Regions from separate parts of the Vibrio sp. NH-7 genome, predicted to be linked through region 2. Evidence: riboswitches for the same ligand, from Rfam matches in the RefSeq annotation. Region 2 holds a riboswitch; each other region holds the start of a gene.
What was found. Region 2 has a riboswitch for thiamine pyrophosphate ahead of thiD (bifunctional hydroxymethylpyrimidine kinase/phosphomethylpyrimidine kinase). Riboswitches for the same ligand answer to the same signal wherever they lie in the genome.
Positions count from the first base shown of each region.

Region 1: another riboswitch for thiamine pyrophosphate. It lies ahead of thiC (phosphomethylpyrimidine synthase ThiC); the one in region 2 lies ahead of thiD (bifunctional hydroxymethylpyrimidine kinase/phosphomethylpyrimidine kinase).
Region 3: another riboswitch for thiamine pyrophosphate. It lies ahead of thiB (thiamine ABC transporter substrate binding subunit); the one in region 2 lies ahead of thiD (bifunctional hydroxymethylpyrimidine kinase/phosphomethylpyrimidine kinase).

Region 1 covers NZ_CM132187.1:3,036,220-3,046,075, forward strand. The annotation lists gene ACUALS_RS14130 (HesA/MoeB/ThiF family protein) at 1-535, opposite strand, end outside; gene ACUALS_RS14135 (thiamine phosphate synthase) at 522-1,937, opposite strand; gene thiC (phosphomethylpyrimidine synthase ThiC) at 1,937-3,877, opposite strand; TPP riboswitch at 4,003-4,101, opposite strand; gene crcB (fluoride efflux transporter CrcB) at 4,170-4,553, opposite strand; tRNA gene ACUALS_RS14150 (tRNA-Trp) at 5,132-5,208, opposite strand; tRNA gene ACUALS_RS14155 (tRNA-Asp) at 5,271-5,347, opposite strand; rRNA gene rrf (5S ribosomal RNA) at 5,390-5,505, opposite strand; rRNA gene ACUALS_RS14165 (23S ribosomal RNA) at 5,597-8,485, opposite strand; tRNA gene ACUALS_RS14170 (tRNA-Val) at 8,735-8,810, opposite strand; tRNA gene ACUALS_RS14175 (tRNA-Ala) at 8,849-8,924, opposite strand; tRNA gene ACUALS_RS14180 (tRNA-Lys) at 8,934-9,009, opposite strand; tRNA gene ACUALS_RS14185 (tRNA-Glu) at 9,012-9,087, opposite strand; rRNA gene ACUALS_RS14190 (16S ribosomal RNA) at 9,176-9,856, opposite strand, start outside.
Region 2 covers NZ_CM132188.1:1,452,643-1,462,498, forward strand. The annotation lists gene ACUALS_RS20910 (LysR family transcriptional regulator) at 1-320, opposite strand, end outside; gene ACUALS_RS20915 (MFS transporter) at 457-1,632, shown strand; gene ACUALS_RS20920 (hypothetical protein) at 1,800-2,084, shown strand; gene ACUALS_RS20925 (phosphatase PAP2 family protein) at 2,108-2,854, opposite strand; gene thiD (bifunctional hydroxymethylpyrimidine kinase/phosphomethylpyrimidine kinase) at 3,013-3,843, opposite strand; TPP riboswitch at 3,919-4,031, opposite strand; gene ACUALS_RS20935 (LysR family transcriptional regulator) at 4,160-5,062, shown strand; gene ACUALS_RS20940 (hypothetical protein) at 5,132-5,284, opposite strand; gene ACUALS_RS20945 (PhoX family protein) at 5,949-7,841, opposite strand; gene ACUALS_RS20950 (TRAP transporter substrate-binding protein) at 8,400-9,452, opposite strand; gene ACUALS_RS20955 (TRAP transporter large permease) at 9,652-9,856, opposite strand, start outside.
Region 3 covers NZ_CM132187.1:2,709,119-2,718,974, forward strand. The annotation lists gene thiP (thiamine/thiamine pyrophosphate ABC transporter permease ThiP) at 1-1,265, opposite strand, end outside; gene thiB (thiamine ABC transporter substrate binding subunit) at 1,275-2,282, opposite strand; TPP riboswitch at 2,340-2,471, opposite strand; gene ACUALS_RS12535 (flavin prenyltransferase UbiX) at 2,524-3,147, opposite strand; gene mpl (UDP-N-acetylmuramate:L-alanyl-gamma-D-glutamyl-meso-diaminopimelate ligase) at 3,166-4,527, opposite strand; gene fbp (class 1 fructose-bisphosphatase) at 4,840-5,859, shown strand; gene ppa (inorganic diphosphatase) at 6,024-6,551, shown strand; gene ACUALS_RS12555 (gamma-glutamylcyclotransferase family protein) at 6,622-6,969, opposite strand; gene tamB (autotransporter assembly complex protein TamB) at 7,001-9,856, opposite strand, start outside.

The sequences.
Region 1 (9,856 bases), on a different replicon from region 2:
GGTAACAGGCTGTACTCTCTGCTTCTTGTTCAATCTGCGTTTGATAATCAAAAACAGCGAATTGCCCTTGCCAACCAATTGCCGCCGCCGAGATGAGCGGCGTGTTTTGCTCGAAACAAACTTGGTTAATGAGCTGGCGCGTCGGCATGTTATCGGTGCAGTCGAGCACCACATCCGCTAGCATCACTTCAAGCTGCAGCTGTGCTTTGTCTAATCGCTTATTGAGAGCACGAACTTGAACCATAGAATTAAGTTCATCGAGTTGCTTTACAGTCGCTTTTGTTTTCGCTACTTGGATGTCTTGCTCACGATAAATGATCTGACGTTGTAGGTTACTGCTAACAACTTCATCGTCATCGACCACAACCAATTTACCAACACCCGCTGATGCCAAGTACAAACTCGCTGCGCTCCCTAACCCACCACAACCGATGATCAGCACATGCGATTTGCTCAAGCGCTCTTGCCCACTTTCAGCAATTTCAGGCAGAGCGACTTGGCGTTGATAGCGAAGGAACTGCTTATCCGTGAGCATGCTCGCCTCTCTTGGTATTCGCTAATTCACTATTCTGAACAGTAAACGTTAGCTGTCTTCCCTTCATCAGTTGGGCGAAGAACTCGATGACGAATTGAGGGGATTCTGCCAAGGTAATAGCACGCACTACTGCCAAGCTAGAGACGCCCGTTTGCCAAACTTGGTCAGCATTAGATTGGTCAATGCCACCAATTGCGACAGTCGGAAAGCCTCGTACATAACCACTTACTTGTTTGTCTTTTGCAGGACGGATAGCCAGTTCTTTGTTTCCGTAAGGAATGCTATCAATCAGCTTTTGATACAGAGCCAAGCGAACCAAACCTTGTGGTTTCGATGGCATCTGTTTTGTGGTGGTTGGGAAAATATGCCCTAGCGCGATGTAGCTAGGATGAATTTGTACGATGCGCAGTAGTTCGTAATAACCATGAGTAGAAAGACCAAGACGAATGCCGGCTTTGGTTAGCTGAGCCAAATTCGATTCTTCTATGTCTTCTTGTCCTAGGTGAACGCCATAAGCGCCATGCTTGATTGCCAACTGCCAATAGTCATTGATGAACACTTGTGCTTGATACTGACGACCTAGCTCAATTGCTCGAATGATCTGTTGTTCTGAATCGGCTTGTTGTGGGTTCTTGATTCGCAGTTGAATAGTGTTGATGCCGAGTGGCAGTAGACGCTCAATCCAATCAACATCATCAACAACTGGATAGAGCCCCAGACTTTGCTTAGTTAGAGTTGGAAAGCTAACACTCTCACCTTGGGCAGACCAACCAACTTGAATACCTAGTCGGTTATCCTCCAGTACAGGTGTGGGGAAATCATCAAATTGGTCAGCCCACTGAACGGATCGTTCCTCGTCAAGGTTGTCATTCAACAGTGTTTCACGTGAAACATTCGCTTGTTGAGTTAGCATTCCTCGAGCAAGTGTTAATGCATCTTCGATAGGAAAATCGAGTACTGTCAGCGTTACTATCCAAGCAAGGTGATGTTCGGGATCGAACATTGCGTTGGGTTTGGACTTAATGGAAAGCGCTCTCACTTCGTTGTTAATTGGGTGACGCCAGATATCAAGCTGATGCACTTTCTCCTTTTCATCGGATACCTGCGTATCAGCAATGCCAATATAAATCGCTTTCGACGGTTGCTTAGCACACGCTTCTACTGATAAAGCAGAGCGGTAATAGAGCACCAATGAACTCTCATGCTCAGAGTCATAACCATCAATAAGATCTGTCGTTATGCGTGTGGTCTGTTGGTCGCGAACAAGCTGAATAGATTGAGTTGGGCTCACACCCAACTCAATGTCTTCGATGCTAAAACCCTGTTCTTTCGCCAACAACAAACATTGCTGAACTAAACCTGTTAGTTCTATCAATGATGACGGAATAAGGATTTTGCTCATTAGTCACTTACCTCGGCATGTGCTGCTGGGTGGTACAGCTCAGAACCTGTATCTCTAAATTCTTGCGATTTCTGACGCATCCCCTCCAAAGGATCATCCAGCATTTTGATTGAGATAGCTTGGTCCGCAGCAACTTGCTCAGTGTCTTTCGCATACTCTCGTACCTCTTGCGAGATCTTCATCGAGCAGAACTTTGGTCCGCACATCGAACAGAAGTGAGCAACTTTTCCAGACTCTTGAGGCAAGGTTTCATCATGGAAAGCGCGTGCGGTATCTGGATCGAGCGACAAGTTGAATTGGTCTTCCCAGCGGAACTCGAAGCGAGCTTTAGAAAGCGCATTATCACGAACTTGTGCTCCAGGATGCCCTTTCGCCAAATCAGCGGCGTGTGCAGCAAGCTTGTAAGTGATCATGCCTACTTTCACGTCTTCTTTGTTTGGTAAGCCAAGATGCTCTTTTGGAGTGACGTAGCAAAGCATCGCACAGCCATACCAGCCAATCATAGCAGCGCCAATACCTGAAGTTATATGGTCGTAACCAGGAGCGACGTCTGTCGTCAGTGGACCAAGTGTGTAGAAAGGAGCTTCATGACAATGCTCTAGCTGCTCTTCCATGTTCTCTTTGATCATATGCATTGGAACATGGCCAGGGCCTTCAATAATCACCTGTACATCGTATTCCCACGCAATCTTGGTTAACTCACCAAGGGTACGAAGCTCTGCAAATTGCGCTTCGTCGTTAGCATCGGCAACCGAACCAGGACGCAGACCATCACCGAGAGAAAGTGCCACATCATACTTGGCACAGATTTCACAGATCTCTCGGAAGTGGGTATATAAGAAGCTCTCTTGGTGATGGGCTAAACACCATTTCGCGATGATCGAACCACCACGAGAAACGATGCCAGTAACGCGTTTTGCTGTCATTGGTACATAGCGAAGTAGTAAACCGGCATGGATAGTGAAATAGTCAACGCCCTGCTCTGCTTGCTCGATAAGAGTATCACGCATCACTTCCCAGTTAAGGTTTTCCGCAACACCATTCACTTTCTCAAGCGCTTGGTACATTGGTACGGTACCGATCGGAACCGGACTGTTACGTAGAATCCACTCGCGAGTTTCGTGAATATTACGTCCAGTAGAAAGGTCCATAACGGTATCCCCGCCCCAGCGCGTCGCCCATACTAACTTCTCTACTTCTTCCTCAATCGAAGAGGTGACCGATGAGTTACCGATGTTGGCATTCACTTTAACCAAAAAGTTACGGCCAATGATCATTGGTTCGGATTCTGGGTGGTTGATATTAGAAGGGATAATTGCGCGACCTTCGGCGACTTCTTTACGAACAAACTCGGCGGTAATGTCCTTTGGTAGGTTCGCCCCGAAGCTTTGACCTGGATGCTGCTGATTCAGCACTTCATCACGGTATTGAGCTCGCCCCATATTTTCACGCAAAGCGATATATTCCATTTCTGGGGTGATAATGCCTTTGCGAGCATAGTGCAATTGAGTCACGCATTGCCCATCTTTGGCACGTCGAATACGTGGTAGATTGCCGTAACGAAGCTCGTCTAGCGTTTCATCTTCTAGGCGCTCTTTGGTGTATAGCGAGCTTACTTCATCAAGTAGTTCAGTATCGGCACGCTCTTCAATCCACCCTTCTCGCAGCTTAGGTAAGCCGTTGTAAAGGTCTATGGTGTGATTTGGGTCTGTGTATACACCCGAGGTATCGTAAACGCGAACTGGCTCATTAGGCTCGAAAATAGGGGCTTCTTTAGTGCCTCCAATAAGGCTATCAGCAAGTGATATTTCGCGCATTGGCACACGAATATCAGGACGTGAACCCTCTACATAAACTTTGCTTGAATTTGGGTACGGCTGTACCGAGAGTGTATCAATGAACTGTTTTGCTTCCAGTCTCGCTTGCTTGCGACTCGACATAGCATTTTTCCTTGCTTTGTAATTAGTTTGGATAAAAATGCTTGGCGGAAAGATGCGACAAGAGGTTTCAAGACACCACAAAATGTGTTGCTTGAATATAGATAGATCACTGATGGGAAAATATAGTGATCTCTTCTCCTGTTCCCTTCGCAGATTCTAATCTGATCAGGTTCAACGGATCCCGAATTAACGGTCTCAGCCTTATGGCACTCCGACAAGTGAAAATAGTATATAAAATCGGCTTGGTTAAACCAAGCCGACCTGTATAAAAATAACGAGAAGAGCCGTATTGCTAACTCTTAATAAGTAGCTGGAATCCTATCCACGCTGCAGAGATACTCAGAACAACATTAAGCAGTACATTAAGTCCCATCTTAAAAAAAGCACCTTGCTGCATCAAAAGGACATTATCCATAGAGAATGTTGAAAACGTTGTTAATGCACCAAGGAAACCAAGGCCAATGATTTGACGCCAAGGCTCAGTTGCAATCAGCTCATTTTCGAAAGCTGCAATGAGCAAGCCCATAATGAAAGAGCCAACCACATTAACAGTTAGCGTACCGTAAGGAAAACCTCGCCCCAGCAATACGACACACAGCTCAGAAATTAGGTAACGAGAACACGCACCAAATGCTCCACCTAGTGCAATAAACCCAAGAATAGACAGTTGTCCCATGACACCCCCATATTTAACTGCTCACTATTGTAGCTTTTACTCGCTATTTATCGATCAGAAAATGGCTAACTTATCTAAATCAAAGTTTGAAATTTCAAAAGTTACAGGCATCACTTTTCCCGTTGTATACAAATAATACACGCATACAACTTTATCGTATTAGCCTAGGGTGGAGGGATAACTTCAATGAATTTCCTCCGTGTAGAGATGACTTATTTGTGGACAGAGCTTAGTCTTTGAACTGTACGAGCGAGAATAGTTACTCTGTTAATATGACTAGCTCACACAAATAACCCCGCCAGAGCTTAGAATATGTTAGAAACAGAAGAGACTGACAAGGTGAAGTCTCAATCGAACTAGCGACTCAAGATAAATAACATTGCTTAAATGCGAAAAATCCTCAGCATTTCTTCTGAGGCTTTTGAATATGGCAGAGGTGGACCGGGCTGGCGCTCCAGAGATTCGAACTCCCAACTCGCGCTGTTTTTGATAAGTCGGAGAATCCGCTGCTCTGCCAATTGATTACTTCAACATCAAAAAGTAAAAAGGCTCCAGTCTTTCGACTAGAGCCTTAAATATGGCAGGGGTGGAGAGATTCGAACTCCCAACACGCGGATTTGGAATCCGCTGCTCTGCCAATTGGAGCTACACCCCTGTAGAATCTTTTCAAATTGTAGATTCGAAAAAACCTCGCATTAAGCGAGGTTTCGAAATAAGTGGCGGAGTGGACGGGACTCGAACCCGCGACCCCCGGCGTGACAGGCCGGTATTCTAACCAACTGAACTACCACTCCGCAGTGGCGTACTCGCTATCAAGCAAGTGTCCATAATTTAAAGCCTGGCGATGTCCTACTCTCACATGGGGAAGCCCCACACTACCATCGGCGCTAATTCGTTTCACTTCTGAGTTCGGCATGGAATCAGGTGGGTCCAAATCGCTATGGTCGCCAAGCAAATTCTTTAATCTGGAAAGCTGTTTGTGCTCTCAAAACACAATCAAGTTAATTCTTGTATCGAGTCCATCAAAACCCTTTGGGTGTTGTATGGTTAAGCCTCACGGGCAATTAGTACAGGTTAGCTCAATGCCTCACAGCACTTACACACCCTGCCTATCAACGTTCTAGTCTCGAACAACCCTTTAGGACCCTCAAGGGGTCAGGGAAGACTCATCTCAGGGCTCGCTTCCCGCTTAGATGCTTTCAGCGGTTATCGATTCCGAACTTAGCTACCGGGCAATGCGTCTGGCGACACAACCCGAACACCAGAGGTTCGTCCACTCCGGTCCTCTCGTACTAGGAGCAGCCCCCTTCAATCTTCCAACGCCCACGGCAGATAGGGACCGAACTGTCTCACGACGTTCTAAACCCAGCTCGCGTACCACTTTAAATGGCGAACAGCCATACCCTTGGGACCGACTTCAGCCCCAGGATGTGATGAGCCGACATCGAGGTGCCAAACACCGCCGTCGATATGAACTCTTGGGCGGTATCAGCCTGTTATCCCCGGAGTACCTTTTATCCGTTGAGCGATGGCCCTTCCATTCAGAACCACCGGATCACTATGACCTGCTTTCGCACCTGCTCGAATTGTCATTCTCGCAGTCAAGCGGGCTTATGCCATTGCACTAACCTCACGATGTCCAACCGTGATTAGCCCACCTTCGTGCTCCTCCGTTACTCTTTGGGAGGAGACCGCCCCAGTCAAACTACCCACCAGGCACTGTCCGCAACCCCGATAAGGGGTCAACGTTAGAACATCAACACTACAAGGGTGGTATTTCAAGGACGGCTCCACCGATACTGGCGTACCGGGTTCAAAGCCTCCCACCTATCCTACACATGTAGGGTCAATGTTCAGTGCCAAGCTGTAGTAAAGGTTCACGGGGTCTTTCCGTCTAGCCGCGGGTACACTGCATCTTCACAGCGATTTCAATTTCACTGAGTCTCGGGTGGAGACAGCGTGGCCATCATTACGCCATTCGTGCAGGTCGGAACTTACCCGACAAGGAATTTCGCTACCTTAGGACCGTTATAGTTACGGCCGCCGTTTACCGGGGCTTCGATCAAGAGCTTCGTGCAAGCACTAACCCCATCAATTAACCTTCCGGCACCGGGCAGGCGTCACACCGTATACGTCATCTTACGATTTTGCACAGTGCTGTGTTTTTAATAAACAGTTGCAGCCACCTGGTATCTGCGACTCTCAATAGCTCCATCCGCGAGGGACTTCACCGTCAAGAGCGTACCTTCTCCCGAAGTTACGGTACCATTTTGCCTAGTTCCTTCACCCGAGTTCTCTCAAGCGCCTTGGTATTCTCTACCCGACCACCTGTGTCGGTTTGGGGTACGATTCCTTACAATCTGAAGCTTAGAGGCTTTTCCTGGAAGCATGGCATCAATGACTTCACTACCGTAGTAGCTCGACGTCGTGTCTCAGCCTTAGAGAGAGCCGGATTTACCTAACTCTCAAGCCTACGCACTTGAACCTGGACAACCGTCGCCAGGCCCACCTAGCCTTCTCCGTCCCCCCATCGCAATTGTAAGAAGTACGGGAATATTAACCCGTTTCCCATCGACTACGCCTTTCGGCCTCGCCTTAGGGGTCGACTTACCCTGCCCCGATTAACGTTGGACAGGAACCCTTGGTCTTCCGGCGAGGAGGTTTTTCACCCCCTTTATCGTTACTCATGTCAGCATTCGCACTTCTGATACCTCCAGCATGCTTTACAACACACCTTCAACGGCTTACAGAACGCTCCCCTACCCAATGACTAAAAGTCATTGCCGCAGCTTCGGTTTATAGCTTAGCCCCGTTACATCTTCCGCGCAGGCCGACTCGACTAGTGAGCTATTACGCTTTCTTTAAATGATGGCTGCTTCTAAGCCAACATCCTAGCTGTCTAAGCCTTCCCACATCGTTTCCCACTTAGCTATAATTTGGGACCTTAGCTGGCGGTCTGGGTTGTTTCCCTCTCCACGACGGACGTTAGCACCCGCCGTGTGTCTCCCGGATAGTACTTACTGGTATTCGGAGTTTGCAAAGGGTTGGTAAGTCGGGATGACCCCCTAGCCTTAACAGTGCTCTACCCCCAGTAGTATTCGTCCGAGGCTCTACCTAAATAGATTTCGGGGAGAACCAGCTATCTCCAGGTTTGATTGGCCTTTCACCCCTAGCCACAAGTCATCCGCTAATTTTTCAACATTAGTCGGTTCGGTCCTCCAGTTGATGTTACTCAACCTTCAACCTGCCCATGGCTAGATCACCTGGTTTCGGGTCTATATCCAGCAACTCGACGCCCAGTTAAGACTCGATTTCTCTACGGCTCCCCTAGATGGTTAACCTTGCTACTGAATATAAGTCGCTGACCCATTATACAAAAGGTACGCAGTCACACCACGAAGGTGCTCCTACTGCTTGTACGTACACGGTTTCAGGTTCTATTTCACTCCCCTCACAGGGGTTCTTTTCGCCTTTCCCTCACGGTACTGGTTCACTATCGGTCAGTCAGTAGTATTTAGCCTTGGAGGATGGTCCCCCCATATTCAGACAGGATATCACGTGTCCCGCCCTACTCGATTTCACTGAACACACATCGTCAACTACGGGACTATCACCCTGTATCGTCGGACTTTCCAGACCGTTCGTCTAACGCGTGTAAAGCTTAAGGGCTAGTCCAATTTCGCTCGCCGCTACTTTCGGAATCTCGGTTGATTTCTTTTCCTCGGGGTACTTAGATGTTTCAGTTCCCCCGGTTCGCCTCCTGCTGCTATGTATTCACAACAGGATACTTACTTATGTAAGTGGGTTTCCCCATTCGGAAATCCCAGACTCAAATGGTTTTTACTACCTAATCTGGGCTTATCGCAAGTTAATACGTCCTTCATCGCCTCTGACTGCCAAGGCATCCACCGTGTACGCTTAGTCACTTAACCATACAACCCCAAAGGGTCTTTGTTAGTAACCAAAGTTGTCTGCATTTTTATACATGTGCAGACACGATTTTGCCGGACTCAAATTCCAAGAACACTTGAATGTGTTGTATTGGTGTTTGTCATAAAGACAAACATTGAGAACTTTACAATCAACAATAATTTGTTGATTTGTCAGCTTTCCAAATTGTTAAAGAGCTAGATTTCTAATGAAACCATTTTTAAAGATTCTTTTGCAAGAACACTTAAAGATGGTGGGCGATACCGGGCTCGAACCAGTGACCCCCTGCTTGTAAGGCAGGTGCTCTCCCAACTGAGCTAATCGCCCATATTAGTTTTACTTCTTATAGGAAGAAGTTTCTCGAATGGTGGAGCTATGCGGGATCGAACCGCAGACCTCCTGCGTGCAAGGCAGGCGCTCTCCCAGCTGAGCTATAGCCCCATCGAGAAATGGTGGGTCGTGCAGGATTCGAACCTGCGACCAATTGATTAAAAGTCAACTGCTCTACCAACTGAGCTAACGACCCAATGGTATCCCGTAGGGGAGTCGAACCCCTGTTACCGCCGTGAAAGGGCGGTGTCCTAGGCCTCTAGACGAACGGGACACTAAGTTGAACATCTTGGGGGATGTTCTATCTCTTAAACTACATAAACCATCAATCTGTGTGAACACTCATCGCAATAATCATCGTATAAGGAGGTGATCCAGCGCCAGGTTCCCCTAGCGCTACCTTGTTACGACTTCACCCCAGTCATGAACCACAAAGTGGTGAGCGTCCCCCCGAAGGTTAAACTACCCACTTCTTTTGCAGCCCACTCCCATGGTGTGACGGGCGGTGTGTACAAGGCCCGGGAACGTATTCACCGTGGCATTCTGATCCACGATTACTAGCGATTCCGACTTCACGGAGTCGAGTTGCAGACTCCGATCCGGACTACGACGCACTTTTTGGGATTCGCTCACTCTCGCAAGTTGGCCGCCCTCTGTATGCGCCATTGTAGCACGTGTGTAGCCCTACTCGTAAGGGCCATGATGACTTGACGTCGTCCCCACCTTCCTCCGGTTTATCACCGGCAGTCTCCCTGGAGTTCCCACCCGAAGTGCTGGCAAACAAGGATAAGGGTTGCGCTCGTTGCGGGACTTAACCCAACATTTCACAACACGAGCTGACGACAGCCATGCAGCACCTGTCTCTCAGTTCCCGAAGGCACACTCGTATCTCTACAAGCTTCTGAGGATGTCAAGAGTAGGTAAGGTTCTTCGCGTTGCATCGAATTAAACCACATGCTCCACCGCTTGTGCGGGCCCCCGTCAATTCATTTGAGTTTTAATCTTGCGACCGTACTCCCCAGGCGGTCTACTTAACGCGTTAG
Region 2 (9,856 bases):
ATGTATTGCTTACCTATGTCTTTCGGAGCCGAGATTTTAAGCGGTCCTTTTACCTCTGTGGTCCCGGTTTGAAGCACATTCTCAGTCGCTCGAACGCTTTCCAATATTTCAATACACGATTGGTGATAAAGCGCCCCTGCATCCGTCAAAGACAAATGACGAGTGCTTCGATTCAGCAACTTCACACCATAGCGCTGCTCTAAATTTTGCAGCCTCGCCGTCACCGTCGCGGGCGATAGCCCCAAAGCTCTCCCGGCTGATGCCATGCCTCTGTGATGAACAATGGCAACAAACATTTCCATATCGGCGAACTTATCCATGCTCCTACCTCATTATTTGGATTAGCTGAATAATAAATTCAAATAATAGCCAATTATCAAATTTTTTCGAACCAATATACTGACGCTATTCAGACAAGTCCCTCGACTTGCCATCGAAACCCAAAATGAGATTGCTATGAAAAATGAAAAGATGCCACTGCAGGTGTGGATTCTAACCTTAGCTGCCTTCGCAATAGGCACAGCAGAATTTGTTATTGCGGGCATATTGCCTCAAGTTGCTCACACTCTTTCAATTACTGAAGGTCAAGCGGGCTACCTAATTAGTGGCTACGCACTTGCGATTGTGTTTGGCGGCCCACTCCTCACGATATACCTCGCTCGTTTCAATAAGAAGAAGGTGCTGGCTGGGCTAATGGTGCTATTTATTCTTGGTAACCTACTTTCTGCTTACGCCCCAAACTATTGGATATTGATGACCAGCCGCGTAATCACAGGTTTGGTTCAAGGTCCGTTTTACGGTATTGGTGCTGTGGTTGCGACAGGACTGGTTAAAAAAAGCATGGCTGGCCGCGCCGTTGGACAGATGTTTGCAGGCTTAACCTTAGCAAACGTGTTAGGGGTGCCAGGGGGCACTTGGATTGGTCTGCAATTTGGATGGCATACTACCTTCCTTACCGTCGCGGCCTTCGGTGCCATCGCTTTGTTCTTTATTGCGGTTGTGATTCAATCAAATGGACACGAGCAAGCAAAAGCGGTCAAAACTCAGTTAATTGCATTTAAGAATCCTCTACTTCTCATCAGTTTAACGGTTACCGTATTGGTTTGGTCGGGCTTTATGACCTTGTATGGTTACTTAGCGCCCATCGCTATGCACGTTAGCGGATTCGATGCGCAAGACGTAACATGGATTCTCGTTATCGTTGGGATTGGTTTGATCATCGGCAACCATCTGGGTGGACGTTCCTCAGATAAAAATCTTCATAACGCATCCATCTATTGGGCTTTGGCAATGATTGTTTCACTGCTTTTGGTTGGGCTAAGCCTTAGCCATTCTTGGTTCTTTATCGCTGCTGCCTTTGTATTCGGTATTGCCTCTTTCGCGAATGTTCCAGCTATGCAGTTACGAGTCATGAACCACGGTGGCGAAGGACAAGAGCTCGCGGCAACTGCAAACATCTCCGCGTTTAATTTGGCCAACGCATTTGGCGGGTTCTTAGGAGGTGTGGTGATAGACAGTCACTTTGGCGCAGGCATGATTCCATTTGCCGCTGTAGTGGTCCCTTTGATCGGCGTGATCTTTATCGTCAGAGCCAACCGCAGAGAAATACTGAGCCCCCTCAGCCAAGCCTAACGAACAAGCTGCCTCTGGCAGCTTTTTTTAATGCCAATGCTGACGTTGTCAGCAAAAATCGTCGCGTTTATTAAGCCAGATCAATCTTGGTATTTATTTCGAGTAGCGTTCAAATTCCCTATCCTACACTTGTTTAAACACCCGTTCACAATAGTAAGGAGCCGCTTATGATTTCCGTACATAGAGACTATCAACTTCATGACCAAAACCATGCTCATGTGGAGATCAATCCTGTCGGCTTACTTGATGTCGACATTAAGGAAAACAAGGTTCGTCACCAAGCCGAATTTTCTGAGCTGAGCTTTAGAAAAGTTGGCCAATATACTCGATTGTCTGCTCAGGGCGAGCAAAAACCTTGGCAACTTGAGTTAACCAACAAAGACGCGGAAGAAATCAACCGCTTGATTGATTCAGCCAACGAAGAGTTAGAGACGCTAATGCGGGATCTCTAAACAAACGCTTTATTTGAGCCGGTCTATTTGTGAGTCAAGATTGGAAGCTTGAGGAGGATCTTTTCGCTCAAAGTATGGAACTGAGGCACCAATAGATAAACCGCGGAAACAAAGACGATAGAACCTACAAGGTCTATTGGTCGGTGCATTCCGAGCCACAGTCGGCTATACGCAACACCGAGCCCCCACAACATGAGCGCAGCGGCGAGTCCGTACTCTCTTGATTGCACAAATAGCCCACCAAAAAACGCGATACAGATGGCCACGAAAATCGTATGACCTGAAGGAAACGAATAATCTTTTTCGCCTTGCCAATGACGAGTTCTCCATTGGCTTACTTGAGTCGAAATGCCATCAATAACTTCAGCTTTTTGTGTCGAGTTGAGCTTGTAAAAATGCTCCGGCTGCGGAATGAGAAGCTGGTGAGACAAAAGTTCCGTGTAAGGTCGAGGGCTTTCTGTCATGATTTTCAGCCCAGTTTTGGCCGCAAAACCAATCAACAAAATCACCCCCAGTTGGACGCCGTTGGCAAGCAAGTTTTGAGTAGACGGGCGTTTTCTCCAGACCAACAATGACAGCACTAGCAAGGTAATGAGAAAGCCTTGTGAGCCAGCGGAATCGGTGAGAAGAGTATAAAAAAGCCCTTCTTCGAAAGAGACGTCACCCAGTAAATCGATATGACTAACTAGCAGTGACATTGGAGAAACCAATAGCACCAAGATGGCCAATAACCCCAAGCCATACTGCTTTTTCATCAGATAGTTTTTCACTCGAATTCACCGCTCCACAACTCAACATGAACCGTATTAAACGCCTGTTTGTTGCGAGCTTTATCAACACTATGTCAATTCGATGAAAGTTCATTTCAGCAGCCAAAGATGATCGCAAAACGACGTCAATTTCCTCTTTCACTCGAGTCAATAAAGGGCTATCTCACATTGATATGACCGGGGAAAAAGTGATGAACTGGGCCATGGCCACGACCCACTGTGAGCTCATCAGCATGAGAGATCGCTTGAGAAATATACTGCTTGCCAAGATACACCGCCTTGTGAAGACGATTCCCTTGAGCGAGATAAGACGCAATCGCTGATGACAAGGTGCAACCAGTGCCGTGGGTATTTTTCGTCGCAAAGCGTCGCGCGCGCAATAAGTCACTACTTTTGGCCTCAATCAGTAGGTCATTGCTGTTGTCATCGCTCTCAAGGTGCCCTCCTTTGAGCAAAACAGCATTCGCTCCGATCCCTCTCAGTTGCTCTATCATCGCCCCCATATCATCCTCGGTTTTAGGCACTTGCCCGCCAATAAGGGCGGCGGCTTCTGGCAAATTAGGAGTAATGAGATCGGCCAATGGCAGCAACTCACGCTTCAAGACCTCTATCGCGCGGTGTTTTAGCAACAAATCGCCACTGGTCGCCACCATCACAGGGTCTACCACAAGATGCTTTGGTTGATATTGACGAATCTTTCGCGCAACCATGTCGATGATTTCGCTGTCTGCGAGCATCCCTACTTTTACAGCAACGATGTTGAGATCTGAAAAAACGGCATCGAGCTGACTTTCAATATGAGCAACGGGGATAGGATGTATGGCGGATACACCGAGGGTGTTTTGTGACGTGATGGCAGTAATGACCGAACACGCATAGCTTCCGGTTGCAGAGATGGCTTTGATGTCGGCTTGAATGCCCGCGCCGCCGCCACTATCTGAACCAGCAATGGTCAATACGATGGGGATATTGTCTTGTGAATGTGGCATGAGTGCTCCTATTACAAGACGTACAGGAACTCTCATCCAGCAGAGAAATTGCCAGCGAGTGCGGACACTCTACCCAGTGTCACGCGAATAGTTCCCTACGTCAGTGTTAACTGAATCAGGTTCAACGGGTCTCGCAGTGCGATCTCAGCCATGCCATCGATGATGGTCAGGCCCCCCGACTATTTGCTGAGAATAATAACAGCAATCATAAGCGTGATGCACACAATAATTTTGCCGTTCAGACAAGGGTTGCTACACAAACCAGTAATTATCGCTTAATCTAATTTTCATAATGGAATTTTATGAAGTCAGCATCATGCTCAACCCTACTTGGTTAAAAACGTTTACCACTCTTATCGATACAGGCCACTTTACCAAAACGGCAGATAAGCTGTTCATGACTCAGCCAGGCGTCACTCAGCACATAAAAAAGCTTGAGGAAGCATGCGGCTATCTATTGATTAAGCGAGATAAGAAAAGTTTCTCGATTACCGAGCAAGGAAGCGCCGTTTACGACTACGCCAAACGTCTTGAGAAGAGTGAACAGCAGCTCCTTGCCTCATTGGGCGAAGACGATCCTTATGCCGGAACCGTGTCGCTCTCTTGCTCCGGTTCAATGGCCCTGATGCTTTACCCCGCCTTGCTGGAGTTGCAAAGTCATCACCCAAAACTCATTCCACAAGTCGAGGCAGCGCCGGAGCATAAAATCCTCAATGACATACTTGACGATCGCGCCGACCTTGGGATTGTGACACGAGTGCCGAATGACGCTCGCTTCCACAGCGAAAAACTCGGGCATGAGCCTCTGTGCCTGATGTTACCCGCCAAGCATCCTGCGAGTAAGCAGCCAATGAGCGTAGACACTCTCAAGCAGCTAGGGTTTATTCGTCACCCTGATGCTGCCCACTACTTCGCGCTCTATTTTTCACAGTTCGATGATCCCGAGCTCGCTAGCCTAGCCATGAATGACGTCCCGATGACGGGCTACGTCAATCAGATTGCGCAAATTCTTCTGCCTGTATCGAAAGGACTAGGGTTTACTATTTTGCCCAAAAGCACGTTGGAAAGTTTTACCCACCGAGAGCAGGTCACGGTCTATCCATTACCAAGCTCAATAACCGAGAGCCTCTACTTACTTTCAAAAAAGAACCGCGATTGGCCGGCAAGGTTTAAGACCGTTAAGGAGACCATTGAGCACAGTATTGCAAAGAGAGAATAGCGGGGAGTATATAGTAAGGCAGGCACTAGGAGGACCCGTAGGTGCCCCCTGCGCGACTGAGTGGGTAGCTTATGCTTCTAGAACTTCTTCACCGAGCACTTCCGACAATAGAAGTTGGTCGGTCTCATCGAGCTTCATTCCTAACACAGGTAGACCGTGTTGGGCAGTCCAACAACAGAAGAAAACCACAATTGCTAATGCGAATAGAATCACTGATATCATAGCCTAATCTCCTCCATGGTTAACATCACCAATACCTGGCTAACCATAAGATGCCGCTAAATCGCGAAGGCCGTCATGCAATACTTTATTCTTTTACGTTTGGGAATCACACAGCGCAAAATCGCGCAAAGTTGTGTTTCTGTATCGTGCAGTGTATTCGTATTAACTATTGAAATCGACTTGGTCTAAACACCTTTGGTTAGTTTGGGTACTCTTTCAATATAGACATACCGTACAAACGAAGCAACTAGATTTAGTAGCTAATTTATACAAAGTCACACTTTTCTTGCTTTTGAGCTTGCATCCCGCTCAAGACGGCAAAATTACCACTTAAACTTGCGCTAACTTTCCTCTTGCGAGAGCAATTAATTGACAAAAAAGTGACTGAGAGTTGACGTTACAAGCTTGTAAAAAACCAAATCTAGCACGTAATTAACTCCCAACAAGGCGCGATATTTCAGTGTTGCCCTGTCTTTGCGGAGAGTAATTGGTAAAAAACAGCCTAGCCATTGCTGTTTCAATAATGGAGATATTATCCATTTTTGGCTTTTAGGCTTTGTGCAGTACAGATAGTCGCGCTGGTATCAACTTTTAAGGAACTGAGAATAAAAAAAGCTCCAGAGTCAGGCACTCTGAAGCTTTGATTACACCACTTTAATCGTGATTATGCGCCAATCACGCCGCCATCTTCACGGGTGATCGCCATGATCGTTGAACGCGGCTTGCTGTTACCACCACCTGGGAAGTGAGAAGGCGCGCCTTTTTCACCTGGGTGCTGGACACCCACAAACATCGTTTTGTTGTCTGCTGAGAAAGTCAGCCCCGTGATTTCACATGCAATTGGCCCTGTCAAGAAACGGCGAACTTCGCCAGTCATTGGGTCACCACACAACATTTGGTTGTTGCCTTGTCCTGCAAAGTCCCCTTTGTTCGAGTAGTTACCATCGGTTTGAATCCACAAACGTCCCGCAGAGTCGAAACCAATCCCGTCTGGGCTATTGAACATGTTATCTGCGGTAATGTTGGCACTTCCTGCATATAGGTTACCTTTGTGGACCTCAGGGTTACCTGCAATTAAGTAAAGGTCCCACTCAAATCCCGCACTGGTATGGTCACCGGCTTGCGGTACCCAACGCACAATTTGACCGTAGTGGTTTTCTTTACGAGGGTTAGGACCACCAACAGGTTGACCTTCTTTCACACCTCGGTTCTTATTGTTGGTTAGCGTACAGAACACATGGTTGTTGTTTGGATGAACCGCAACCCACTCAGGTCTATCCATCGTGGTGGCTCCAACTTGTGTCGCAGCACGGCGAGCAAAAATCATCACTTCTGCTTGGTCGTTAAAACCGTTCTCTTTGGTTAAACCGTTCTTGCCATGTGTCAGCTCAATCCACTGACCTTTGCCTTTGAGCTCATTGTCATCCATTTCAAATTTGGCGACAAACAGAGTGCCCTCTTCCAGTAGGTTGCGGTTTGCTTTGTCGTTGCCTGGCTGATATTTGTTCTTCGACACAAACTTGTATAAGTGCTCTCCGCGCTCATCGTCACCGAGATACACAACCACATGACCGTCATCGTTGATCAGTAACGCTGCATTTTCATGCTTAAAACGACCTAAAGCTGTTCTCTTTAGCGGCGTTGATGTTGGGTCATTCGGGTCAATCTCGACAACCCAGCCGAAGCGATGTGGTTCGTTCGGGTGTTTTGCCACATCAAAACGCTCGTCGCTGTCATGCCACTGATACTTGCTCTTCGCCGCTTTCACACCATAACGCTTGTGATCATCACTTAGCTCTGCGCTCGCGCTAGTACCAAAGTAGCCGTTAAAGTTCTCTTCACACGTGAGGTACGTTCCCCAAGGCGTCTGGCCATTCGCACAGTTGTTGAATGTGCCAAGCGGCTTCATACCTGAAGGGTCTAGCTCGGTTTTCATCAGATCGTGCCCCGCAGCCGGGCCGGTTAGCCTCATAGGCGTGTTTGCGGTAATGCGTCGATTGCGTGCGCCGCTTTTGTCGAGCGTCCAACCGGTATCGGATTTGATAATTTCAAACACGGTAACGCCATGCGCTGCTTGCGCTTTAAGAACGTCGTCTGCTGTCATCGCCTTTCCGCCGTGATCAAACAGCAAATCGTAATTGGTGTACTCGTTGTTTACCGCGATCACTGCGCGGTTGTCATTGATTGGGAAAAAGCTCATACCGTCGGTGTTATCACCAAACTGACGAAGCTGCGCGTCAGAGCTTTGCTTACCACTTGGGTCAAACTCAGGCGCGCCATTAAAGATTGGGTCTCCCCAAGAAAGTAATGGGGTCGCTTTATAACCTTTCGGTACGATGAATGCGTCAGCTGTCGATGCTGGAACCGCTTCAAAGTTGAGCAGAGCACTTTCACCTTTTGCAGCGAAAGCCTTTGTGATCGGGTTTAGCGAGAGAAATGCACTTGCACTTACTGCCGCTGTTCCAGCTAAAAATCGGCGTCTCGACAGACGAGCATCGATCATTTGGCTGAACTCAGAATCCTGATTATCACGCTTATCGCTTGAAACTGGACACATTGCTGACTCCTTGCTTAGTTTTAATTAAAATTGCCAAGGAATGGTAGAAGCCGTAAATGACAGAGAAATTAACTTATTGTTTCTTATGGGTTAAGAACCCTTTACAGAAAAACGACACTTACATGGCAAACTCATTAAAGTGCGCTATGGTTCAATTTTGGTAAATAAGGTACGGCATACATGCAAAAAAATGTGAACCAAACCCTAGCTTTTTTAAAAATTGGCGGCTAAATTGAGTCTTGTTCATGAGGAACTTGATTCACATTAGCTCAGTGAAGAGCGGATTTGTATTTACGTGAGGGAATATCATGAAGAAAATGAGAAAAGCACAATTGCATCGCGTTCGTATTCAGTATTGGAAAGAGTCGAACAAAAACGCGAACAAAGAATCTTAATGTGCTAACCCAAAAAACTAAGCTGGCTTAATCGCCAGCTTTTGCGTTTTTAGGCTCTGTAAAATGAGAAAGTAGAACTTCGCTATCGACAGCACGACGGGATACTTATCCCTTAAAAACAAAAAAGCCCCAACGCGTGTCGGGGCAAGTGGCTGGAGAGAGCCTATTTCAAATAGGTAGATTGGTTGGCTTTATCGACTTCCTCAAGGAATAGATTGAGAAGTTCGGCACCTTTATCACCGTGTGTTTCTTTCACGTAAGCAATCACACCAGGCTGCGTTGCTTTTCGCATTGACTCACGCTGCTCAGCCGTCAACGAATTAACCTTCATACGTTTTTTCAGCTCTTCTAGACCGCGATCACTTGATGCCTCAATCAAACGAGATAGACCGCGGTTAGCACTTAACGCGATCTCGACCGCATCGGAAACAATCTTCTTCTCTTCTTCCGTTAACCCATCGTAAAAGCTTTTGTTCACCATGAAAGTGTATGGGGCAAACAAATGATTCGTCAGAGTTAGGTATTTCTGCACTTCGTTAAACTTAGCGAAAGAGACCGTAGGTACAGGGTTCATCTGGCCATCAATCACGCCTGTTTGCAGAGATGAATAGACTTCGCCCCACGAGAGCGGATACGCTTCAGCGCCCAGAGACTGAATGATTTTTTGGTGTGTTGGCAGCGTCATGGTACGAATTCGCAGACCTTTAAAATCATCGAGATCTTCAATGGCGCGCTTAGAGTTAGTCACTGAGAAGAAGCCGCCTGTATCTGGGAAGCCTAAGATTTTGACATCTTTCAGTTCTGCCTCAATGTCGCCCGCTAATGCCTTACCAAACTTGCCATCAAGCACTTCATAGGTAGACGCGTTGTTATCAAATGCAAAAGGCACATCCAATACACCAATACGTGGGTAGTAACCGGCAAGAGGACCAACTGGCGAAAGTGTCCCTTGCAGCTGACCATCACGTACCATCTGAATGTGCTCTTTCGCCGTCCCTAACTGGTTGCTAGGAAATACTTGAACCTTAATTTCACCGTTGGTTGCCGTTTCAACAATGTTTTTAAACACCCCAGTAAACGCGTGGGCAGGGTTCTCCATGATGTCAGCTTTGTTGTCATGGCCGATACGCAGGACCTTTTCTGCCATAGCAAAAGGGGCGGTAAATAGACTGGTTGCCAGAGCAGTTGCGATCAGTGATTTGGTTAGCTTTTTCATAATAACTCCATTATGTATGAATTTTAGTTATTACCTGGCTAGGCTAATGCAATAGCCAGGATTTGTAGGGTCAGGGTGTTGCAGCGCTAGTAGCCCAGCAGTCGTGGGATAAACAGCACTATGTCTGGGAAAAATGCGATAGCGAATAACAGCAGCAGTTGGCCGATAAGGAACGGCATTAACTCTTTCGATATGCCTTCTATTTTGCTCCAGTGACGGATGAAAGGACGAACAAGCAAGCCCCTATTGGCGGTGTCATCAATGAGATATTAAGAGCAAGAATAAAGACGATACCTGCATGCAGCGGGTCCATACCGATTTCCATCGTCAATGGCACTAAGATTGGCGCTAGGATAATCAACATCACATTGATATCCATGATCATGCCAACCGTGAGTAGAAGC
Region 3 (9,856 bases), on a different replicon from region 2:
AGCATCGGCTGAGAGAGCGTTTTAATCACATAGGGAAGCCCCATCAGCGCGTTCACCGCCACGACCACCACGAAAGCCAGACTGAATACATCCGTAAATGAGCGCAGCAACAAAAACAACCCAGTCGAAACAACCAAGCCGGGGGTGACCAAAATAATGGTGCCGATCAGTTCAATATGATCCGCTTGCCGCGCTCGAGCATTAAGCCGGAGTCGACGACTGGTGATCAAGATGGTAATACCCGCCAACAAAGCGATCATACTCGCAAGGGTCGCCACTTTCAGCGATGCCCAAAGTGCATGCCAAAAACGCGGATCTGTAAAGACTTGGACCGCATGGCTATTGATACCGCTGACAATGACCATTGCCAAAGGAGGCAGAACCAATATGGCGGCGAGCCCAATCCAACTGTAATCCCACACTTTATTGCGCCAATGATTACCGGCTAAATAGGGGTTGTTCGTAGTACTCACGGAGCTTACTGATATCGGTTTACCCAAACGCTGAATGATCAGCGCCATGATGCCACAAAGCGTCATCTGCCATATCGCCAATAGCGCACCGGCTTGCAAATCGAAATCAAATTTGATCGCTTGATAGATGGCGAGTTCAATGGTCGTCGATTTTGGTCCGCCACCAAGCGCCATTACGGTCGCAAAACTGGTAAAGCAGAGCATAAACACTAAACCACAAACATGAGCAAGCTGCTGCTTTATGCGTGGCCACTCAACCCAAACGAACTTTTGCCACGCCCCCATACCAAGATGCGCACAGAGTTTGTGCTGCTCTTCTGGGATGGACTCTAAAGATTGCAGCAAAAGCCGACTCGCATAGGGCAAATTAAAAAACAGGTGCGCCAGCAAAATACCGTTCAAACCATAAATCGAAAAAGGCAGTTTGCTATCAAAGTAGGCAAAACCATCGGCCAACAAACCACTATTGCCATAAATGGCAAGCAAGCCAAACACTCCGACTAAGACAGGCAATACCAACGTGGTTGCGAACAGCTTCAGCAACAAGTTTTTACCCGGAAATTGACGACGAGAAAGCGCGTGAGCTACTGGTATAGCGAGCCCAACACTTAACAGCGTCGAAAGAAAAGATTGGTAAAAACTGAACTTGGTAACGTGGCGGTAGTACGGGTCTTGCCACACCTGAGCGAGATTCAAAGAGGGCGCTTCAATCAGTAAAGCGGCTAAGGCAGAAATAATAAAGGTCGCGATGAACATCGCGACCCATAAGCCTATTTTGGGAATGCTTCGCAAAAAATACCCTTAGAACGTCAGCCCACTTTGCCATTCACGGATCCAAGTCTTACGGTTTTCCGCAACTTTATCCGCACTGAAGCTCAATGCCTTGTTTGGCACAGTCAAGGTTTCAAATCCTTGAGGTAACTCTACGCTTGTTACTGGGTACATCCAGTTACCCGTTGGCATCACAGATTGGAACTCATCACTGAGAATGAATGCCATAAATTGATCTGCAAGAGCCTGATTATTCGAGCCTTTCACCTTTGCTGCCACTTCAACTTGCGTGTAGTGACCTTCCGCAAAATCGGCCGCAGCAAACTTCGCGTCCCCTTCCGCAATCAAGTGATACGCAGGTGAGGTGGTGTAAGAGAGAACCAAATCAGACTCCCCTTCTAAAAACATGGAGTACGCTTCTGACCATCCCTTAGTCACAGTGACGGTCTTCTTCGCAAGGTTTTGCCATGCTTGAGTCACTTCATCACCATACACCGACTTCATCCACAACATCAGACCTTGACCCGGTGTTGAGGTACGCGGGTCTTGATAAATCACCTTTAAGTCATCACGAGAATCCACCAACTCTTTGAGGCTTTTTGGTGGATTCGCGAGTTTTTCTTTGTTGTAGACAAACGCAAAGTAGCCGTAATCGTAAGGGACAAAAGTGTTATCGCTCCAACCATTTGGCAGTGTCACTGAAGTCGTATCGACACTGTGCTCAGCGAGTAAGCCTGTCTTTTTTGCTTCCGCCATCAAGTTGTTGTCTAAACCAAGAACGATGTCAGCTTTGCTGTTCTCTCCTTCTAGACGTAGGCGGTTAAGGATAGAGACACCGTCGTCTAGCGCGACAAAGTTCACGTCACAACCGCATTGAGCTTCAAAAGCTTTTTCGACTTTAGGACCAGGGCCCCAATCGGCTGCGAAAGAGTCATAAGTGTAAACTGTCAGCGCTTTTTCTGCGGCGGTAACGGAAAATGAAGATAGTGTGGCCAACGCAACTGCGCTGAATGAAATGGTGCTCAGAGTGGTTTTCACTGCTCGCTCTCTCCTTGTTGAGCGGCACAGGTTTGAGGGACAATTGGATTGAAAATCAGCATGTCCTAACTCAATTCCTACGCCAGCATTATCTGGTTCAGGTCTACGGGTCCCACACACTTACCGCGAAATGGTAAGGGTTCGATCTCAGCTTCATTGACTCAATGAATAGCTCCCCGATGAGTATCGGCTTGATTGTAATAGTTATGAGACTCAATAGCTAGAGTCGTTCCTCTAACCATCAATCTCGGTGATCATATCCCCAGCGAGGAACCAAACCTTGTTCCACACCCAGATGATCCAAAATACGAGCGACCATGAAATCGATCAAATCCTCAATCGACTTGGGCTGATGATAAAAACCGGGCGCAGCTGGCATGATCGTAACGCCCATTTGGGACAATTTGTGCATATTCTCAAGGTGTAACGTCGAGAACGGGGTTTCACGAACAACCAACAATAGTTGACCGCGCTCCTTCATCACCACATCGGCTGCGCGTTCAATCAGGTTGTCTGACATGCCGTGAGCGATCGCTGCCACGCTGCCTGCAGAGCAAGGGCAAACCACCATCTGCTTCGGTGCCGCAGAGCCCGACGCAACCGGAGAGAACCAATCGTCCTTACCACAGACTATCAGTTTATCAGCGTCACACTTTAGATGTTCGACCAACGCTTGCTTGGCCGACTCAGGGTTTGCAGACAACTTTAAGCCGTGCTCTGTGGCTAACACAACGCGGGCAGCTGAGGAGATCAAAAGAAAAACTTGGTAGTCGGCAGCGATCAAACATTCTAGTAGGCGCAGCCCATAAGGCGCGCCAGATGCCCCTGTGAAGGCTAATGTGATCGCTTTCTGTTTATTGTTCATTGAATGCATACTTCTTTGCTAATTTGCCTTGTTTGCCAATTGGTCGAGTAATTTACCGTGAATGCCTTCAAAGCCACCGTTACTCATCACCAGAATCTGATCGCCGGGCTGAGCCTCAGCAACAATCATCTCGACAAGCGCATCGACATCCTTAGATGTCCAAGCGGGTTGAGTGCATTGCTGAGCCACATCCTCCACAGACCAATCAATGGAGTCAGGCTGATAGAGGAATACAGAATCAGCGGCTCGCAACGATGCAGCCAGTGTCTCTTTATGGACACCGCGCTTCATGGTTGCACTGCGTGGCTCAAGTACGGCAAGAATTCGACGTTGACCTACCTTGTTACGTAAGCCACCCAAAGTGAGTTCAATCGCCGTTGGATGATGGGCAAAGTCATCGTAAACCGTCACGCCTGCGATTTCTCCCTTACACTCCAGACGTCGCTTAGTATTAATGAACTTTCCGAGCGCGTCACAGGCAAGATCTGGCGTTACACCGACGTGCCTTGCTGCTGCGATAGCCATAAGAGCGTTGTCGACATTATGATCGCCCACCAAATCCCAGCGCACTTCCCCAACTTGGTTGCCTTGGAAAAAAACCTTGAAGTGAGAACCATCATTCACCACTTTTTCTGCTTGCCAGTCACCCTGCTCGCCACTGAATTCCGTTTCGCTCCAGCAGCCACGCTCGAGCACATCGGCTAAAGCCTTATCTTGTTTCGGAGCAAAGATACGGCCATTGCCCGGCACCGTACGCACTAAATGGTGGAATTGGCGCTGAATCGCTTCAAGATCATCAAAAATATCTGCGTGATCGAACTCTAGATTATTCATCACTAACGTGCGCGGGTGGTAGTGGACAAACTTAGAACGCTTATCGAAAAAAGCACTGTCATATTCATCTGCCTCCACAACAAAAAACATACTTTCGCCCAATCGAGCAGAAACGCCAAAATTGCCGAGTACACCACCGACTAAGAATCCAGGCTGGTAACCGCAGGCTTCCAAGATCCAAGCTAGCATACTTGATGTAGTGGTTTTACCGTGCGTACCTGAGACCGCTAGAACCCAGCGATCGTGCAGCAAAAACTCTTGTAACCATTGCGGTCCAGAGGTGTAACGCAGATTAGTGTTAAGTACGTGCTCGACACATGGGTTGCCGCGACTCATCGCATTACCTATCACCACAAGGTCTGGCGCAGGCTCAAGCTGGGAAGGGTCAAATCCTTCTATAATTTCAATACCTTGAGATTCAAGCAACGTGCTCATCGGCGGGTAAACGTTGGCATCGCTCCCCGTCACTTTATGACCAAGTTGACGAGCTAATACTGCAGCACCACCCATAAATGTGCCGCAAATCCCCAAGATATGAATATGCATAAACTGACCCTGTTTCAGGCAAATAATAGTGGACTCATTATGGCGATAAAGCCTTAAAAAGCGAACAACTTTGATCACTGTATGACACAAGCCTTACTCAACCGCACACTCCGTGTACAGCTTGATTCCAGCCAAACGAGTCATGAAAACACAGCAAAGAGTCGACAAATAAATTGAGATCTCAAGCAGTTAGTTCATTACCAATAAAAAGATCCTGCTCTTACACTTAGCTCAGGCATTTCGAAACGATCCAAATAGAGATCATCCATGCCACATCCCCCACTATTTAGAAGCGACTTTTAAGGAATAACCATGTCTGGAATGCGCACCCTTGGCGAGTTCATTGTTGAAAAGCAAGCGGACTTCCCCCACGCTAGCGGTGATCTATCATCCCTACTTTCTTCAATTCGCCTTGCTGCAAAAATTGTAAACCGTGAAATCAACGCCGCAGGCCTTGGTGACATTACAGGTGCAGTCGGGACAGAAAATGTCCAAGGTGAAGATCAGCAAAAGCTCGATGTCTACGCCAACGAGAAGTTTAAAGCAGCGCTAGAAGCTCGCGACCAAGTTTGTGGTGTTGCGAGTGAAGAAGAAGACGAAGCAGTAGCATTTAATAAAGAACTCAACAAAAACGCAAAATATGTTGTGCTGATGGACCCACTTGATGGTTCGTCAAACATCGACGTGAACGTTTCAGTGGGTACGATTTTCTCTATCTACCGTCGTGTTTCACCGATTGGTACTCCGCCAACCGAAGAAGATTTCCTGCAACCTGGTCACAAACAGGTTGCGGCTGGTTACGTGATCTATGGCTCGTCGACCATGTTGGTATACACCACTGGTAACGGAGTTAACGGTTTCACTTATGACCCATCACTTGGCACATTCTGCTTGTCACATGAAAACATGATGATCCCAGAAGACGGCACTATTTACTCCATTAACGAAGGAAACTACATTCGCTTCCCAATGGGTGTGAAAAAGTACATCAAGTACTGCCAAGAAAATGCGCCAAGCGAGAAGCGCCCTTACACTTCGCGCTACATCGGCTCCTTAGTCGCGGACTTCCACCGCAATCTACTCAAGGGTGGTATTTACCTCTACCCAAGCACGCAAAGTCACCCAAGCGGCAAACTGCGCTTACTATACGAATGCAATCCAATGGCTTACATCATCGAGCAAGCTGGTGGCGTGGCGTCAGATGGCGTGAATCGCATTATGGACATCAAACCTACCGAACTACATCAGCGTGTACCGTTTTTCGTGGGCTCAAAGAACATGGTGAAAAAGGTTGAGGAGTTCCTCGAGCTCAATCGAGACGACGATCAATAACCTTCTACAAAGGCGCTCATCGAGCGCCTTTTCTTTATTCATACATGAATAATCTGATTTTCTTGAGCAAAGTCTCGCCGCAAATATTTACAAAAAACCGAGTTTAGCAGTAAGGTATTTTGGTTAAATTTCAGCCCATACTTAGACAAAAAGGAACTTTAGCAATGAGCTTAAACGACGTACCAACAGGCAAATCTCTACCCGATGACATCTATGTTGTGATTGAAATTCCCGCCAATGCTGATCCGATAAAATACGAAGTCGACAAGGATTCTGGCGCGGTATTTGTCGACCGATTTATGTCTGCCCCGATGTTCTACCCATGTAACTACGGTTACGTAAACCACACGCTATCACTCGATGGTGATCCGGTAGACGTACTCGTACCAACACCGCACCCGCTGATGCCAGGTTCAGTGATTCGCTGTCGTCCAGTTGGCGTTTTGAAAATGACTGATGAATCAGGAGAAGACGCCAAAGTCGTCGCCGTGCCACACTCTAAACTGTCAAAAGAGTACGACCACATTCAAGATGTGGGCGATATTCCTGAGTTACTTAAAGCGCAAATCACGCACTTCTTTGAGCGTTATAAAGAGCTTGAATCAGGCAAGTGGGTGAAAGTCGATGGTTGGGAAGACGTCGCTGCCGCTCGCCAAGAAATTTTAGAATCTTACGAAAGAGCGCAAAAATAGCGCCCTCAAAACACAAAAAAGTCCGCACAAAGCGGACTTTTTCTTTTTGCGTCAACACTCTCAGACACATCTAGATGCGTTGGCACCAGTCCCCTGAAGCCAACAAGCTATCCAACTGACTGGTATCTTGATAGAGGTAGATCCAAGCGCGACCAAATGGCGTGTCTATTTGCTCACGGCGGTACTCAACCGGCACATCTTCAAGCACATCAATTTTAGCCAAGGTGTCGTCATCAATAAGGTATACCTCACCAACGATTGAGCTGTGCCCTGCCGTGACCGCTGGGTAAGCCCCCAAGTCATACAATGCATACTCTGACAAAGTTTCATGTTGACCAAGAAACTCCGCGGTATCTAAGAAGCTTTGATTGCTTTGACCTTTGCGCAAGGTACCGTAAACAAATAATAAATGTTGCATTGTCTGTCCCTAACTTAGCTATCTTTCAAATCTAGTCGAACTCAAACTGATAAAGCAAGTCGACCGCGCTACTGACCCCTGTTACAGCCTCAACATAGAGATCTTTCATCAGTCGATAACGTACCGTAAATTCGCCAACAGAATCAAAGATGCCAACACCATATTTGACCTGTAACCCAGGTAATACATACCCGCTGACCGTCACTTGAGAGTCCTCACCCGAGCCTGCTGTATCAAGTTGAAGATCCTGTACACCAAACGCTTCACCAATCTCACCAACGACACGACCACTCTGTGCAAGGCTCAAACCAATTAACGTGGTTGTCATAGCGTTGCCACCCGATTCGCCATCAATGTCCTGCCCTCGCAGTAAATAAGATAACGCATTAGCTTGTGGCATCGCGGGATCAGAGAAAATCGTCACGACCGGTTCAGTCGCAGGCCCCGTCACTTTGACCCCGGCGGTAACATCATCTCGGGTATTGTCCGGATTGCGAATCGCCTTGATTTGAACATAAGGTTGATCGACGGGTCCATTCATCAAGATCTTACCTTGCTCGATTATCAAGTCTTGACCAAACGAACGGTACGAACCCTCAACGATGTTGACTTCGCCGGTGATAAACGGCCCCTTATCTCGCTGCGCGACATTAAGTTTGCCTATCAAGCCACCCTCAAGACCAAACGCCGATAACTTAAAGTCATCGCCAATGGAAATGTTGATGTCCGTTTCCACCGCAAACGGAATACTCGAGTTGATATTTTCCGGTTGTAAATCATTGTTAAGAATAACTTGATCCTTAGACACACCTATCGCACTTGGTGGCAGCTCTTCAACTACGATGCGCCCCCAAGGCAGCGCAATGTCACCTTCAATCTTGGCGTATTTGGGAGACGCAGAAATCGTCATATCTGGCACCACCTTGATCGCGACCATAGGCGGTACATCAACTTTCAATTCGGTCGCAAAAACACGTAAATGACTACGCCAATCTTGCAGATCGAGCCAATCAGCATCACCCGTTAATTGCAATGTGCCATCTGGCGTATTCAGCGCCGACGTTAAAGTCGCTTGATATCCGTTAAAGTTGACTTTCAACTCTCCCGAATCAATCTGAACTGGAGAGATTTCGCCTTGGAGGAGAATATCGTCTACGAGGAATTGCCCTTCGACCTTGGGTTGCAATAGCGGCCCAGTGAATGCGAGATCGGTACTGATGCTCGATTTCAACTGGCTGTATTGACCAAGCAACGGCGAAAGAAAATCCAAATCAAAGGTCGTTAAGGTCAACTTGCCATCGAGTTGCTTGTCATCCACAGCGACATTAGGAATCATCGCTTGGCCGGAAATATCACCGTTGTCGGTAATATCAACCAGCCAATCAGCTTGCAAGCGATCTTGTTTGAGCGTGGCATTGAGCTTGATTGTTTCCCAACCGATCGTCAGTGGCACTTCAAGATCTTGCGTTACGCCCCCCTTAGGAAGCTCGACCGACGCGTTAACCTCTGGTGATTGTCCTTCACGCCACTTCGCCCAAGCCTGAGCGTTAACTTGACCTTCTAATGAGGTCCCCTCTGGGATAAAGCCCTCAAGCTGCGTGAAATCAAACTGTTTCAGGCTTAGGCTTGCTTCACCATCTTTACCTACGTCAATGTTGTCGTTTAAGCAAAGTGATGAATCCGCTTGCAACCAACAATGCGCAGCCACCGCGACACGTTGAGTCGCCATATCAAAGCCTATCTCCGTCGACTTTTCCAATGCCCACTCACCTTGCTCGCTAGATAACTGCATACGCTCCAGCGCACCATTCCACGCGATATCCGGCTTGTCCGTTAACGTGCCAGCAAGGGCAAAACTGGTTGATGCAATATTTGAAATAACGTCTAACGTAAAACGGTGAGATTGCTGCGAACCATTAAAACGCAGCTCAACATCATCAATCACATAGTCTTGATAACTGGCACTCTTCACAACCAAACTCAGATCGCCACTCGGAGCTGGCAATGGTGTGACCTCACCTTTCAGGGTGATGTGCTGCACCTGCGCTTGCTGTTGCCAATCGACAGAATCAATATCTAACGCCAATGAAACATCGGGCTCTTTAAGCGGTCCGCGCAATCTTACATCGCCAATCGCTTTGCCCTTTAAGTCAGGGACCGACTTGGCCAGCTCCGGGAGATCGAGTGATAAATCCATGCGCCAAGTATCATTGAGCGTACCTTTTGCATGAATATTATTGGGGCCATGAGAGAGCACGAGTCCCGGCGTATCGATATTAAACTCGCCTTTACCTTTCATATCGGAGGCGTTCAATGTGCCTTCAATATTCAGTGGGTAGTCACGCAATACGCCATCAATATCTAGCTGGCTCACTGCCACTTGCCACCCACCCGCTTCGGTAAGAGAGCCGGTTGTTGACACTAAACCGCTAATATCACCTTCCGCTTCTTGCCACTGCAAACCAGGCTGGATATGAGTGAGAGAGAGGTTTGCCGCCCAGTTGATTGGCTGCTGCCAATTGGCCATGACATCCCCAGAGATGGAGCCCCCAAGCGTTTTAAGTAGAATGGAACGCAAGGTTATCTGCTCTAAGTTACCGGAGCCTTCAACGCTTAGATCAAGATCGGGCAGATCTTTACCTTGGATAACGGTCGCCAACTTAACATCATAGCCTTTTAATGAGCCTTGAGTTTCTAACGTTTTAAGATCGACAAAGTAGTCACTTTGCCCATGTAATGGCCACTGCACCTTACCTTTCTCGATGGCAACATCGAACGGCAGATCCGGCTCCAATGGCTGCAGTGTGGCTTGAATATCTGCGCTCGCCAAACCAGACAGTGACGCATCTAAGCTAAGATCAGCGACGCTTCCCTTTGCAGACAATGA